2 regions of the Pilosibacter rotomagensis genome follow, and region 2 is predicted to be linked to the other one. Evidence: a T-box and tRNA genes for the amino acid it is inferred to sense, from the RefSeq annotation. Region 2 holds a T-box; the other holds one or more tRNA genes.
What was found. The T-box of region 2 lies ahead of proS (proline--tRNA ligase). A T-box ahead of a tRNA ligase gene usually reads a tRNA of that ligase, here a tRNA-Pro.
Positions count from the first base shown of each region.

Region 1 (7,755 bases), 360 kb from region 2:
TGTTACATAAAAATAAGCCGGCAGCCGGAAGGCACCGGACAGTCACATAAAACATAGAACTGCAGGAAAAGCGGAGAGCGTGGAACTCTCCGGAGGCAGGAGGGAGGAGTCTGTTATGACGGATATGAAGAAAAATATAAAAAGGACAGCAGTGCTTTCCGTGGTGCTGATCCTGGTGTTCGCGACAACCGTATTTGGCGCAGAGCAGACGGAAGAGTATGTGCCGGCGGTCTACGCGACGTTCTGGGCACTCGTTCCGCCGGTCGTGGCGATCGGGCTGGCACTTGTCACAAAAGAGGTGTACAGTTCTCTGTTCGTTGGTGTTCTCATGGGTGGAATCCTGTATTCCGGTTTCAGCTTTGAGGGAACGATCACCCATATCTTTGAGGACGGAATGATCAGCGTTCTCTCTGACAGCTACAATGTGGGAATTCTGATCTTCCTTGTGATCCTTGGAACGATGGTGTGCCTGATGAACCGGGCCGGCGGGTCGGCAGCATTCGGCCAGTTTGCGGCGGATCATATTAAGGGACGCGTGGGCGCGGAGCTTGCGACGATCCTGTTGGGCTGTCTGATCTTTATCGATGATTATTTTAACTGCCTGACTGTGGGAAGCGTGATGCGCCCTGTGACAGACAAATTTAAAGTCTCAAGAGCAAAACTCGCGTACCTGATCGATGCGACGGCAGCTCCGATCTGCATTATCGCACCGATCTCTTCCTGGGCGGCCGCGGTTACCGGATTTGTTGAGGGCGAGGACGGATTTTCTATCTTCGTGCGGGCGATCCCATACAACTTTTACGCGATCCTGACGATCGTGATGATGATCGGAATGGTACTCTTACGGACAGAATTCGGCTCTATGAAATTTCATGAGAAGAATGCGCTCAAGGGGGACCTTTATACCACGCCGGGACGTCCGTATGACACGGAGAAACAGCCGGAGGTCTCTGTCAGGGGAACTGTTCTGGATCTTCTGATCCCGATCATATCCCTGATCATCTGCTGCATGATCGGCATGCTCTATACGGGTGGATTTTTCTCGGGAGAGGATTTTGTGACAGCCTTCTCCCAGAGTGACGCGTCCCTGGGACTTACGATGGGAAGCTTTTTTGGACTTTTGATTACCATCGGTCTCTATCAGGTGCGCCGGGTCCTGAAATTCTCCGAGTGCATGGCATGTATCCCGGAAGGCTTTAAGTCCATGGTCCCGGCGATCATGATCCTGTCCTTCGCATGGACACTGAAGGCGATGACGGACAGCCTCGGCGCAGATGTCTATGTGGCGACTGTGGTTGCGTCCAGCGCCCGTTCCTTCTTAAATTTCCTTCCGGCGATCATCTTCGTTGTGGGCTGTTTCCTGGCATTTGCGACGGGAACATCCTGGGGAACTTTCGGAATCCTGATACCGATCGTTGTTGCGGTATTTGAGAACAGCAATCCGGATCTCATGATCATCTCCATCTCCGCCTGCATGGCAGGAGCTGTCTGCGGGGATCACTGTTCCCCGATCTCTGACACGACGATCATGGCGTCTGCCGGTGCCCAGTGTGAGCATGTAAACCATGTGACGACCCAGCTTCCGTATGCGATCGTGGCTGCGGTGGTATCCTTTATCTCCTACATCATCGCAGGCTTCGTCCAGTCCGCCTGGATCGCACTTCCGATCGCGATCGTGCTGATGGTGATCACGATGCTTGTGATCCGCGGGATAAACGGGGTGCTGAAAGAAGAATAGAGAAGAAAAACAAAAAGAGCAGAGGCTTTTCAGCCTCTGCTCTTATAAAAATCGGGGCAACAGGATTTGAACCTGCGACCTCTCGGCCCCCAGCCGAGCGCGCTACCAAGCTACGCCATACCCCGGAAGTAAATTCATTATATCAGAATCCAGGGAAAAATCAACAAAAAAATCATGGATCTTTCTGTGCCGTTGCAAAGCTGCACGGGAATTGATATAATGAAATACATGAAAACAGGAAGGAATCAGAAAAATATATGAAACCTACGATCCTTTTATACCATCTGCCGGAGGGCGAGAGACTGTTAAAGATCAAAAAAGCGCTGTTTCCACTTGGAATGAAGCTTCGCGCAGTGAAGAAGGAAGAGTATCTGGAACCGGTGGGATATCTCGCAGGAGTGAAGGAGATCACTTCCTGCGGCGAGATCTACGACGGAGAGGACTTTGAAAAAGAGATGATGGTGATGGCAGGTCTTACGTCCGGACAGGTGGACCGGGTGATCCTGGCGCTCAGAAAGGCAGGAGCCGGACGGATCGACTACAAGGCAGTGCTCACACCGACGAACCAGAACTGGAATGCGCTGAAATTGTATGAAGAGCTTGCGGGAGAGCACGCGCGGATGAATCAGTAAAAAGCATACCCGGACGGGAATTGGAAGAAACTGATGACAGATCGTGCCAGGGCGGAAAAACTGCAAATAGGCATGGGAAACAAAAATGGTTAAGAATGTCTGATCGGACCATAGAGTGGAGGAATCAGCCGATGAAAGATGAAAAAAAGCAGAAAAAAGAAGTCCTGAAAAAAGAGATGGAAAGACTTGGAAGCCTGCAGCGGGAATGTAAGGAGGAAAAGATCCCGGTCTATCTCCTGTTTGACGGGTATGATGGCGCCGGAAAGGGCGTTCAGATCGGGCGTCTCATGCAGGCGCTTGATCCGAGAGGATTTGACGTTTACACCGGAGACAAGGATACCGAGGAGGAGGCACTCCGCCCGTTCCTCTGGAGGTTTGCGGTCCATGCCCCGGCAGCGGGGCGGATCGCGATCTATGACACGAGCTGGTACCGGGGAGTCCAGGCGGACCGCTTTGAGGGGATCCTGAAGGAGAAACAGGTGGATGCAGCGTTTGAGGATATTCTTGCATTTGAACGCTGTCTCGTGGACGGCGGAACAGTCATCGTGAAGCTGTTCCTCGAAATATCGGAAAAAGAACAGGCAAAACGGTTTGAAAAACTCCTGGGATCAAAGGATACCGCATGGCGCGTGACAGAAAAAGAGCGTGAGAGGAACGCCCACTACGGAAAATACAAAAAGATCAGCGACGAGATGATCCGCCGGACCGATATGCCTTACGCACCCTGGTATGTGATCGATGCGAAGGATAAGACGGAAACGGCCCTTACAGTGATAAAGACGGTGGCGGATGTTCTGGAAAAGGCGCTTGAGAAAAAACGGGCAGGAAAAGAGCCGGAACTTTTTGAAGCTCCGCTCCCGCCGGACCGGTATGAAAAAGGGATTCTTGCGAAAGCGGATCTTACGAAGAGCCTCAAGGAGGCAGAGTACCGGAAAAAACTGGCAAAGCTCCAGAAACGCCTGGAGACGCTCCACGGGGAACTCTATCGTCTGCGGATCCCGGTGATACTGGGATTCGAGGGATGGGATGCGGCTGGAAAAGGCGGCGCGATCAAGCGTCTGACAAGCCACCTCGACCCGAGAGGTTACAAGGTCTGCCCGACGGCATCCCCGAATGACCTGGAAAAATCCCACCACTATCTCTGGAGATTCTGGAACAATGTGCCGAAGGCCGGACATATCGCGATCTTCGACCGGACCTGGTACGGAAGAGTCATGGTGGAGAGGATCGAGGGATTCTGCTCCGAGGCAGACTGGCATCATGCCTACCGGGAGATCAACGAGATGGAAACGCATTTCGTCAATTCCGGAGCACTTGTCCTGAAATTCTGGATCCAGATCGACAAAGATGAGCAGGAACGGCGCTTCAATGACAGGATGAAAAATCCGGAGAAACAGTGGAAGATCACGGACGAGGACTGGAGAAACCGGGAGAAGTGGGATTCCTATGTTCTTGCAGTGAATGAAATGCTGGAAAAGACCTCCACGAAGGACGCACCCTGGATCGTCGTGGAAGGAAATTCCAAATGGTATGCGAGGATCAAGGTCCTCGAGACTGTGGCGGACGCCATGGAGAAAAAGATAAAAGAAGTGGAAAAAGATAAGAAGAAATGAGTAAAGTTGTGATTATCGGCGGCGGGGCAGCGGGAATGGCTGCTGCCATCGGCGCCGCGGAGTGCGGACATGACGTCTCCGTCTATGAAAAAAATGAAAAGCTTGGAAAAAAGATCTATATTACAGGAAAAGGAAGATGCAACCTGACAAACGGCTGCGATACGGAGGACCTGTTCAGACACATGGTCTCCAACGGAAAATTCCTCTACAGTGCGATCTACGGGTTCACGAATTTCGATATCGTGGATCTCGTGGAGGCAAATGGCTGTCCGGTAAAGGAAGAGCGCGGCGCAAGGATGTTCCCGGTATCGGATCATGCATCCGATGTGACAGGGGCTCTGGAGCGGAAGATGAGATCCCTCGGCGTAAAGATCTTTCTGAATGAACCGGTAAAGGATATCGTGATCCGCGAGGAAAAGGCAGCCGGGATCATCCTGGAAAAATCAGGAAAGACCGTAGAGGCCGACGCGGTGGTGATCGCCACAGGCGGACTTTCCTACCCGTCTACAGGGTCTACCGGGGACGGATACCGGTTTGCAAAGGAGGCAGGCCATACGGTGACACCGCTGTCACCGGCGCTTGTCCCGTTCGTGTGCGCGGAGGACGATGTGAAAGAACTTCAGGGACTTTCCCTGAGAAACATCGAGGTGACGGTCTGGAACGGAAAGAAGCTTCTCTGGAAAGAATTCGGGGAAATGCTGTTTACCCATTTCGGCGTCAGCGGACCGGTCGTTTTAAGCGCCAGCAGCTATGCTGCGAAGATCATCAGAAAAACGCCTCTTAAGATGGAGATCGACCTGAAACCGGCGCTCTCGAGAGAGCAGCTGGACGCCAGGATCCTGCGGGATTTCGATGAGGCGAAGAATAAGCAGTTCAAGAACGCGCTGAACCATCTCTTCCCGGCAAAACTGATCCCTGTGATGATCAAAAGAAGCGGGATCGATCCGGAAAAACAGGTCAATGAGGTGACGGCTGAGGAGCGGAAGCGTCTGGTTGACCTCACGAAGGCATTCACGGTAACGCTCACAGGACTTCGCGGATATAATGAGGCGATCGTGACCCAGGGCGGCGTGAATGTGAAGGAAGTAAATCCGTCCACGATGGAGTCGAAGAAGTTAAAAGGTCTCTACTTCGCCGGAGAGGTCCTTGACCTGGACGGCGTCACCGGCGGATTCAACCTGCAGATCGCCTGGTCGACGGGAATGCTGGCCGGAAGAAGTGCGGAATAAATGAACAGTCACGAATAAATAAAAAAACTTGAAATAAACTAAGGGGAGAATGACATGTCTTTTAATGTAGCGATCGACGGCCCGGCAGGGGCCGGAAAGAGTACCGTGGCAAAATCTGTCGCGGCACTGAAAAACTTTATCTATGTGGACACCGGAGCGATGTACCGGGCCATGGCACTCTATTTTCTTCGAAAAGGCATCGACAAAACGGACGAGAGTGCGATCAACGCCGCGTTGGGTCAGGTGGAGATCACGATCCGCTATGAGAACGGTGCGCAGCAGGTGATCTTAAACGGTGAGAATGTGTCCGGTCTGATCCGCACCGAGGAGGTCGGAAATATGGCATCTGCGACTTCTGTCTATAAAAAGGTCCGGGAGAAGCTTGTAGAACTCCAGAAGGAGCTGGCGAGACAGGCGGACGTCATCATGGACGGCCGCGATATCGGAACCTGCGTCCTTCCGGATGCCGACGTGAAGGTGTATCTGACTGCAAGCTCCGCAGTCCGTGCAAAACGCCGCTACAATGAGCTCAAAGAGAAAGGCACTGACTGTGATCTCGACGAGATCGAGAAGGACATCATCGACCGGGACTACCGGGATATGCACCGGGAGAATTCTCCGTTAAAGCAGGCGGAGGATGCGGTGCTTCTTGACAGCTCCGACATGACTCTGAAGGAAGTTGTGGACGCGATCGTTGCGATGATCGAGAAAAAGCAGGGTGCGTGACATGGAAGTAACAGTGGCAAAGACAGCGGGCTTCTGCTTTGGCGTGAAGCGTGCTGTGGAAAAAGTATATGAGCAGATCGGAAAGACGGAAAAACCGATCTACACCTACGGTCCGATCATCCACAATGAACAGGTCGTGGGGGATCTTCAGGAAAAAGGAGTGGAGGTCATCGACACTCTGGAAGAGCTGAGGACGATCCGCGATGCCGTTGTTGTGATCCGTTCCCACGGCGTCGGAAAAGATGTCTATGACATTTTGAAAGAAAACGGAGTGGAGATCGTCGATGCCACATGTCCGTATGTAAAAAAGATCCACCGGATCGTGGAAAAACAGACCGCAGAGGGAAGAAGAGTCCTGATCGTCGGCAGTGAGGACCATCCGGAAGTGCAGGGCATCAAGGGCTGGGGTGATGAGAGGACAAAAGTCATCGAAAACATGGATGATTTCCGCAGACTGGAATTACCGGAGGACGAAAAGCTTTGTATCGTATCCCAGACGACATTTAATTACAAGAAATTTCAAGATCTAGTTGAAAAAATTTCTAAAACGCGGTATGATATAACTGTTTTAAATACGATTTGCAATGCAACACAGGAAAGACAAGTGGAAGCGATGAGGATAGCCTCGCAGGTGGACGTGATGCTGGTTATCGGCGGGAAACACAGCTCGAATACCCAGAAGCTATACGATATCTGCCGGAAGGAATGTAAAAACACCTATTACATCCAGACTCTGGGCGACTTTAATCCTGAATGTATTAGTTCTGTGCGCAGTGTAGGTATTACGGCCGGGGCGTCAACCCCAAACAATATTATCGAGGAGGTTCATACTAAATGTCAGAGTTAAGTTTTGAACAAATGTTAGAAGAATCATTAAAAACAATACGTACAGGAGAGGTTGTCACCGGTAAGGTCATTGACGTAAAAGAAGACGAAATCGTTTTAAATATTGGTTACAAGTCTGATGGCATCATTACCCGCAGTGAATACACAAACGAGTCCAACGTAGACTTAAGAAATCTTGTACATGTTGGTGACGAGATGGAAGCCAAAGTCGTAAAGGTGAACGACGGTGAAGGTCAGGTTGCTCTTTCCTACAAGAGACTGGCTGCAGACAGAGGAAATAAGAGACTTGAGGAGGCATTTGAGAACCACGAGGTTCTTACAGCAAAGGTTTCTCAGGTTCTTGACGGCGGTTTAAGCGTGATCGTGGACGAAGCTAGAATCTTCATCCCGGCAAGCCTTGTATCCGACGTATATGAGAAAGATTTATCCAAATATGCTGATAAAGAGATCGAATTCGTAATCACAGAATTCAATCCGAGAAGAAGAAGAGTCATCGGCGACCGCAAGCAGCTTATCGTTGCTAAGAAGGCTGAGATGCAGAAAGCACTCTTCGAGAAGATCCATGTAGGTGATAAGGTAGAAGGAACTGTTAAGAACGTAACTGATTTCGGTGCATTCATCGATCTCGGCGGCGCTGACGGTTTACTCCACATTTCCGAGATGTCCTGGGGAAGAATCGAGAATCCGAAGAAAGTATTCAAGGTTGGCGATAAGGTAACAGCTCTCATCAAAGATATCAACGGTGAGAAGATCGCTCTCTCTATGAAGTTCCCGGAGACAAATCCGTGGGCTGACGCTGCTGAGAAGTACGCAGTAGGCAACGTAGTTACAGGTAAGGTAGCTCGTATGACTGACTTCGGCGCATTCGTTGAGCTTGAGCCGGGCGTAGACGCTCTGCTTCACGTATCCCAGATCTCCAGAGAGCACGTTGCTAAGCCGGCTGATGTACTTTCCATCGGTCAGGAGATCAC
Region 1 is NZ_CM170323.1:1,466,011-1,473,765, forward strand. It holds gene ACI3EW_RS06535 (Na+/H+ antiporter NhaC family protein) at 116-1,738, shown strand; tRNA gene ACI3EW_RS06540 (tRNA-Pro) at 1,790-1,863, opposite strand; gene ACI3EW_RS06545 (DUF3783 domain-containing protein) at 1,996-2,370, shown strand; gene pap (polyphosphate:AMP phosphotransferase) at 2,502-3,983, shown strand; gene ACI3EW_RS06555 (BaiN/RdsA family NAD(P)/FAD-dependent oxidoreductase) at 3,980-5,212, shown strand; gene cmk ((d)CMP kinase) at 5,267-5,938, shown strand; gene ispH (4-hydroxy-3-methylbut-2-enyl diphosphate reductase) at 5,940-6,785, shown strand; gene rpsA (30S ribosomal protein S1) at 6,773-7,755, shown strand, end outside.
Region 1: it has a tRNA-Pro gene. The T-box ahead of proS (proline--tRNA ligase) is inferred to sense a tRNA for this amino acid. The anticodon was not compared.

Region 2 (7,755 bases):
CTGCGTGGAAGGCATGAGAAAGTTCACGACGGAGATCTTTGACACGGGCGTGGCGCTTCTCGGCTATATGGGAATGCTGTTTTACTACGACTGGAGACTTGCACTCTGTTCACTGATCTTTCCGCCGTTTTCCTATATTATCGCGGAGAAGATGAAACGGATCGTCCAGAGAACGGGGGCTGCTTACAAGGAACAGACCGGAAAACTCAATGCAGCGACACTGGACCGGATCACAAACGCGATCACATACCGGGTGTTCGGATGTGAGAAGGAGCGGGGAGAAGATTATGAGGTCCATCTGAAAGAGTATGAGCGTGCGGCAGTCAGGGCCAATATCTGGAACGCGGCCCTGCCGCCGGTCTACAAGGTGATCGCGATGGCGGGAACCGTGATGATCCTGTATTTTGGCTCTAAGAACATCCTTGGAAGCGGCTGGACGAGCTGGGATGTCGCAGCATTTACGACCTTCCTCGCGTGCTATACGAAGCTTTCCGGCAAGTCCTCGAAGGCGGCGAAACTCTTCAACGCGGTCCACAAGGCACAGGTGTCCTGGAAGCGGATCCATCCGTATATGGAGCGGGCTGCTCAGGCTGAGGAGGAGGATGAGATCGCAGAGCAGACTGAAAAATTCAGTGCAAAAACAGGCGAAAGTCATACGGAACACGGCGTCATTTCCGCAGATCATCTGACATTCAGCTATCCGGGCAGTGCGCCGATCTTTGAGGATCTTTCCTTCACCGCGAAACCTGGACAGATCATCGGAATCACGGGTCCGGTGGCGTGCGGAAAATCGACGCTCGGAAAGACATTTCTCTGCGAATATCCGTATGAAGGCCATCTGACATATGGCGGCAGAGAACTCTCCTCCTGTACGGAACAGGAGCGGAGCAGACTCATCGGATATCTCGGACATGATCCGGAACTTTTGGGCGACAGCATCAGAAATAATGTTCTTTTGGGAGATGACAGTGATGTCTGGACATGGCTGCGTGCTGTATGCTTTGATGAGGAGGTCCGGGAGATGGAGGACCGGGAAGATACGGTTGTCGGAAACAGCGGCGTCCGTCTCTCCGGCGGTCAGGCGGCGCGCCTTGCTCTGGCGAGAATGCTTTGCCATGGAAAGCCGGTGATGATCCTGGATGATCCGTTCTCGGCTCTGGACAGGAGCACGGAGAAACAGGTGTTTGAACATCTGAAGGAGCTCTCGAAGGACCGGATCGTATTCCTGATCTCCCACAGACTGTATCTGTTCCCGGAGTTCGACCAGGTGATCTGGATGGAACACGGGACGGGAACATGCAGCACGCATGAGAAGCTGATGGCAGAAAATAAACAGTATGCCGAGTTGTATCACGCGCAGGCTGCGGAGAAAGAGTCTGCGAATGATGCAGAAGAGATGCAGAAAAAGGAATGTGGAGCTGAAAACAAGGCGTCAGGAGAAATTCGGAAAAACAGGAGATCATCGTCTGATGGGAATGAAAACGGTGGGGAAAGGAGGAAAAAGCAATGAGTGGAAAGAAGAATATCAGTGCGGCATCGATCATCGGAAAAACGGTCACGCGGGAAAAATGGCTTTCCATCGGGATCGTTCTGACGGTGACGGGAGCGGTTGCCATTTCTCTGCTTCCGCCTCTTGTTCTCGGAAAAATCATTGACCGGATCGCCGGCGGAAATTTTTCGGGATTTTCCATGGCGGCGGAGTATTTTCTGCTGATCTTCCTGACCGGGGCGCTGGAGTCCCTGAGAGAGAGTTTCCTCACTGTCTTTGGTCAGAAGATGACGCATGCGTTCAGGAGCGAGCTCTCCGATAAGCTTGTCCGACTGAGTGCAGACACATTAAATAAGGAAGAACCGGGAGCTGTGGTTTCCAGATTTGTCGGCGATGTTGACACCGTGGAAGCGCTGTTTACCTCCGGGATCATCAGCATGTTCGCGGATGCATGCAGAGTCGTCAGCATTTTTGCGGTGATCTGGTTCCAGAACCGCGGACTCGCACTGCTCTTGATCATTCTGATCCCGGTGATCTTTGTGTTCACGAGGATCGTACAGAAGCGGATGCTCACGGCGCAGCTTGCAAACCGTGTGGCGGTGAGTCGTGTCACAAACCATGTTCCGGAGACGATCCGCTGTATCCGGACGATCCACACGCTGGGAAAAGAGACGTACATGGAGAAACGGTATGATGACTATATCGGGGAGAGTTATTCTGCAATCGAGAAGACAAACTTCTATGATGCAGTCTACTCACCGGTGATCCTGTTTCTCAACGCGGTCGCCGTTGCGGCCGTGATGCTGCTCGCCGCGTCCGGAAATGCGAAGGTCCTGGCTTTGTTCGGTATGTCCGTGGGAACGTCGGTTGCAGTCATCAATTATATTTCCCAGGTGTTCTCCCCGATCGAGAATCTCGGAATGGAGATCCAGACGATCCAGTCGGCGGTTGCCGGTGTATACAGGATCAATGAGTTCCTGGCGAAAACGGAGAGGGAGAACATGAAGGAGACCATGCCGGACCATGCCGGAAAATCGGAGCCGGGAAAGGAAAAGGACGGAGAGACTGATACCGGAGATAAGCGGAAGGAAAAGAAGAACACAGAGGGAGAAACGTGCATGGATCACGGGGGATCGAAAGAAGAACCCTGTGTAGAATTTAAGAATATTACTTTCGGCTACGATGACCATGTTGTTTTGAAAAATTTAAGTTTCGCAATTTACCCAGGCGAGCAGGTGACGCTGACGGGGCGCACCGGCGCTGGAAAGAGTACGATCTTTAAGCTGCTTTTGGGACTTTACCGGCCGAATTCCGGTGAGGCGCTGATCGAGGGCGAGGAGGCATACCGGATCCCGGACAGGGAGAAGCGGACGAAGTTTGGTTATGTGGAGCAGTCGTTCCACATGGTCCCGGGGACGGTGCGCGACCAGATTACGCTGTTTGATGCGGCGATCGGGGATGCGGAGGTTCAGGCAGCTGCAGAGCTTGTGGGGCTTCACGAGACGATCATGGGGCTGGATCAGGGATATGACACGTTATGTAAACCGGAAATCTTCTCTCAGGGACAGTGGCAGCTTTTGTCTATCGCAAGAGCAGTTGCCGGAGAACCGAGGATCCTGCTTCTCGATGAGATCACGGCGAATCTGGATGCAGATACGGAGGAGATGGTGCTCCGGGCGCTGAAGAGTGCGTCTGAGGGGCGGACGGTGATCTCAATCTCGCATCGGGTTTATCAGAGAGATGCGGGGGAGAGGATCAGGTATTTGGAGATTTAACAAGAATCAGCAAGAATTCTCCCACATCTAGGGAGTATGTCACTTTTCATTTACAAATTAAGGAAACGGGAATATAATAAGCCGAAGAAAAATACCGCTTTTTGTCAGGTTTGCATTCGGGAATCGTTGGTTCCGGAGGGGACTTTCCTGGCAGGGCGGTCTGGCGGGAGGTAAAAAATGTCAATTTTATTTGCAATTGTATTCCTTGTGTTGATCTTTAAATGTGTCGGTCTTGTCCTCGGAGTCTGCGGAAAGCTTCTTGGTGCGGTCCTCAGTCTGTTTGGATTTATCGTATCGATCGCGATCGGAGCTGTTGTGTTCGGACTTTCTACGGCGTTTGCGCTGGTGCTGTTATGCATCGCGGCAGTATGGCTTTTGATCAAGCTGATCTTTTAGAGTTTTGCTGAACCGGTAAAATCCGCGGCGGAGTCTTGACAAACGGGAGAAAATCCATTAAAATCCATCATATATGCATATCAGACAGGCATTGAAGAGGGAAAGTAGATGAAGGGCGGCATTCCAGAGAGAAAGCGGATGGTGAGAGCTTTTATGTGCGCGTTGTTGAACCGGCCTCGGAGCTTTGTGCGAGAGATGGAAAATGTCGTAATGGACAGCTAAGATCACGGAGATCGGGATTGCTGCGGAACGACTGCATCGTTAAGTACAGCGTAGATCCGGCGTTAACGGATATCAGAGGAGAGTTTCCGCGACAGGCGGAAGCTAATTTGGGTGGTAACGCCGGCTGTCGGTCCCTTGCGTGGGGAGCGGCAGCCTTTTTTGTTTCACAGGAAATTCCGATGGAACTTCCTGTGAAACAAAAAGGCACTGCGTGCCTAAGATGCGCACTCGCGCGAAGATGAAGGCTGTCGCAAGCGACCGCGCGAGACGCCTGAATGTGCCAGGACACATTCCTTTTTAACAGGAAATTCTCCGCATCTGAAACAGAGAGACATGCAGACAATGAATTTTTATATAAAGGAGAAAACAATGGCAAGAGACAAGAAACTTGTGGAATCCATCACTTCCATGGAAGACGATTTCGCGCAGTGGTACACAGACGTTGTAAAAAAGGCAGAATTATGTGATTATGCGAGCGTAAAGGGCTGCATGGTCATCAAACCGGACGGATATGCGATCTGGGAGAATATCCAGCATGAGCTTGATAAGCGCTTTAAAAAAGCAGGCGTAAAGAATGTTTACATGCCGTTATTCATTCCGGAGAGCTTACTTGATAAAGAGAAAGACCATGTCGAAGGTTTCGCACCGGAGGTAGCATGGGTGACTCAGGGAGGTCTTGAGCCGCTTCAGGAGCGTCTCTGTGTCCGCCCGACATCCGAGACTCTGTTCTGTGATTTCTACCAGAAAGACATCCACTCCTACCGTGATCTTCCGAAGGTTTACAACCAGTGGTGTTCCGTTGTGAGATGGGAGAAGACGACAAGACCGTTCCTTCGTTCCAGAGAGTTCTTATGGCAGGAGGGCCACACAGCTCATGCGACTGCTGAGGAAGCTCAGGAGAGAACGATCCAGATGTTAAATCTCTATGCTGACTTCTGTGAGGATTTCCTTGCGATCCCGGTTGTCCGCGGACAGAAGACAGACAAGGAGAAGTTCGCAGGTGCAGAGGCAACCTACACGATCGAGTCCTTAATGCATGACGGTAAGGCACTTCAGTCCGGAACCAGCCACAACTTCGGGGATGGTTTTGCGAAGGCATTCGGAATCCAGTATTCTGATAAAGATAACCAGTTAAAATATGTTCACCAGACATCCTGGGGTATGACAACCCGTATGATCGGTGCGATCATCATGGTACATGGTGACAACGAAGGTCTTGTACTTCCGCCGAACGTAGCTCCGACACAGGTTGTGATCGTTCCGATCCGCCAGCAGCAGGAGGGCGTTCTCGAGAAGGCAAGAGAAGTGGAAGAGGTTCTCTCCAACTTCCGCGTAAAAGTTGATGATTCCGACAAGAGCCCGGGCTGGAAGTTCTCTGAGTCCGAGATGAGAGGAATCCCGGTTCGTGTAGAACTCGGACCGAAGGATATCGAGGCAGGACAGGCAGTTCTTGTCCGCCGTGATACTCACGAGAAGATCACAGTTGCATTAAGCGAGATCGCAGAGAAGGTTGACGAGCTCTTAAAGACGATCCAGCACGATATGTACGAGCGTGCGAAAGCACATCGTGACGCGCATACTTACGATGCCCACAACATGGAAGAGATGAAGGACATCGCAGACAACAAGCCGGGCTTCATCCGTGCAATGTGGTGCGGCTGCCAGGAGTGTGAGGACAAGTTAAAAGAGCAGGTAGGCGTTACATCCAGATGTATGCCGTTCAAGCAGGAAAAGCTTGCTGATACCTGCGTATGCTGCGGCAAACCGGCAACCAAGATGGTTTACTGGGGCAAAGCATATTAATGAAACGATGGGATATCAAAGACCTGACGCTCGGGGGGCTGTTTACAGCCCTCATCGCCGTCGGGGCTTTTCTTAAGATCACGATCCCTGTCCAGCCGGTGCCGATGCATTTTACGCTGCAGTTTTTCTTTGTCCTGCTGGCGGCTCTGATCCTGGGATCAAAGCGGGCGTTTGCGAGTGTGATCACATATCTTGTGATCGGACTCTGCGGACTTCCAATCTTTGCGACGGGCGGCGGACCGGCGTATCTGTTAAAACCGACGTTCGGATTCCTGATCGGCTTTGCGGCGGCTGCTTTTGTGACCGGACGTGTATATGAGATCAGAAAGAGCACATCATTCTTCTGGCTGTTGTTTTCCGCGTTCTGGGGACTTCTCGCGGATTATGCCTGCGGAATGATCTATTTTTATGTGTGCAGCAATTTTGTCCTCGGCGTGAGTGTCGGCTGGAAGCTTGTGTTTATCAACTGTTTCCTCCTGACGGTCGGTGAGGATTTTATTTTATGTATTCTGGCGGCTGTGCTTGCAAAACGGCTGATCCCGATCCTAGGGAAGCTTGCAAAGTAAGAAGAAAATCCGGGTCGGTCTTTTGAGCAACGGTTCGGCAGGGCAGGCAGTGCAGACAGAACCTTGTGGAGTTTCGAAATGAAATTTCCGATAAAGAAAAAGGAGGTACCGGACCAGTGAGAATTGAGATGCCTTATGAGGCGGAATGGATCATTGACAATATACGAAGCCACGGATATGAGGCGTTTATCGTCGGCGGCTGTGTCCGGGACGCCGTTCTCGGAAGGATCCCGGGGGACTGGGATATCACAACCTCTGCAAAGCCGGAGCAGGTGAAGGAGATCTTCGGAAAGACGGTCGATACGGGCTTAAAGCACGGCACGGTGACGATCATCAAGCATGGAAAAGGCTATGAGGTGACGACATACCGGATCGATGGGGAATATCTGGATGGGAGACATCCGGAGACCGTGGAATTTACGCCGGATTTGAGGGAAGATCTGAAACGCCGGGATTTTACGATCAACGCCATGGCATACAGCCATGAGACGGGGATCGTGGATGAATTTGAGGGCATGGAAGATCTGAAACGCCGGGTGATCCGGTGCGTCGGCTGTGCGAGGGACCGCTTTACGGAGGACGCGCTGAGGATCCTAAGGGCTGTCCGGTTTGCCGCCCAGCTTGATTTTGTGATCGATGATGAGACATACCGGGCGATCGCCGAGATCGCGCCGAACCTGGTCCATGTCAGCAAGGAGAGGATCCAGGTGGAGCTCACGAAACTCCTGCTCTCGGATCATCCTGAGAAGATCTGGATGGTGGAGGAGACCGGGATCGCATCGTATGTGGCCCCGGGATTTCCGGAGGTCTTTGAGCGGAAACTCCGGGAGAATGAGCCAGAAAGCGGAAGCATGATGCAGGAAAAACGGAATGACCGGGAGATCCTTAAAACATGCTGGAAGGGCGTTTCCTCCCTCACGGCGGATAAGTCCCACCGGTGGGCCGGATTTCTGCGTCATATGAAGCCGGAAGAAGCGGTGAAGATCTTACGAGGCCTGAAACTTGATAATGATACGATCGGGAACGTGAAAAACATGCTGAATGTTTTTCAGACACCTCCTGGTGCGGATAAGATCGAGATCAGAAGAGCCCTGAGTAAGGTTACGGAGTACCAGTTCCTCGGTGCCATGCAGTTAAAGAAAATGGACGGAGACCAGAATGTCCCGGAGATCCTGCATCTTTTTGAGGAGATCAGGGAAGCGGGGGACTGCGTAAGTCTGAAACAGCTTGCGGTCAATGGCGGTGATCTTCTTGCGATGGGACTGGAACATGGAAAAGAGATCGGAGACGGACTCCTGTATCTTTTGAACATTGTGATCGAACATCCAGAACTGAATAAAAAAGATATATTATTAGAAAAAATTAGCCAATTCAAATAATACCAGAAGAACATTGTATGAAGGACATCTGCCGGGAATCCGACAGGTGTCTTTTGCTGTTGCGGATGTATGCTTGTGGGAATAATCACCATGGTTTTCTCATATCTTGTGCAGAAAGCTGGAAA
Region 2 is NZ_CM170323.1:1,110,797-1,118,551, forward strand. It holds gene ACI3EW_RS04910 (ABC transporter ATP-binding protein) at 1-1,510, shown strand, start outside; gene ACI3EW_RS04915 (ABC transporter ATP-binding protein) at 1,507-3,264, shown strand; gene ACI3EW_RS04920 (hypothetical protein) at 3,442-3,660, shown strand; T-box leader at 3,743-4,021, shown strand; gene proS (proline--tRNA ligase) at 4,252-5,685, shown strand; gene ACI3EW_RS04930 (biotin transporter BioY) at 5,685-6,251, shown strand; gene ACI3EW_RS04935 (CCA tRNA nucleotidyltransferase) at 6,368-7,630, shown strand; gene ACI3EW_RS04940 (spore coat protein CotS) at 7,721-7,755, shown strand, end outside.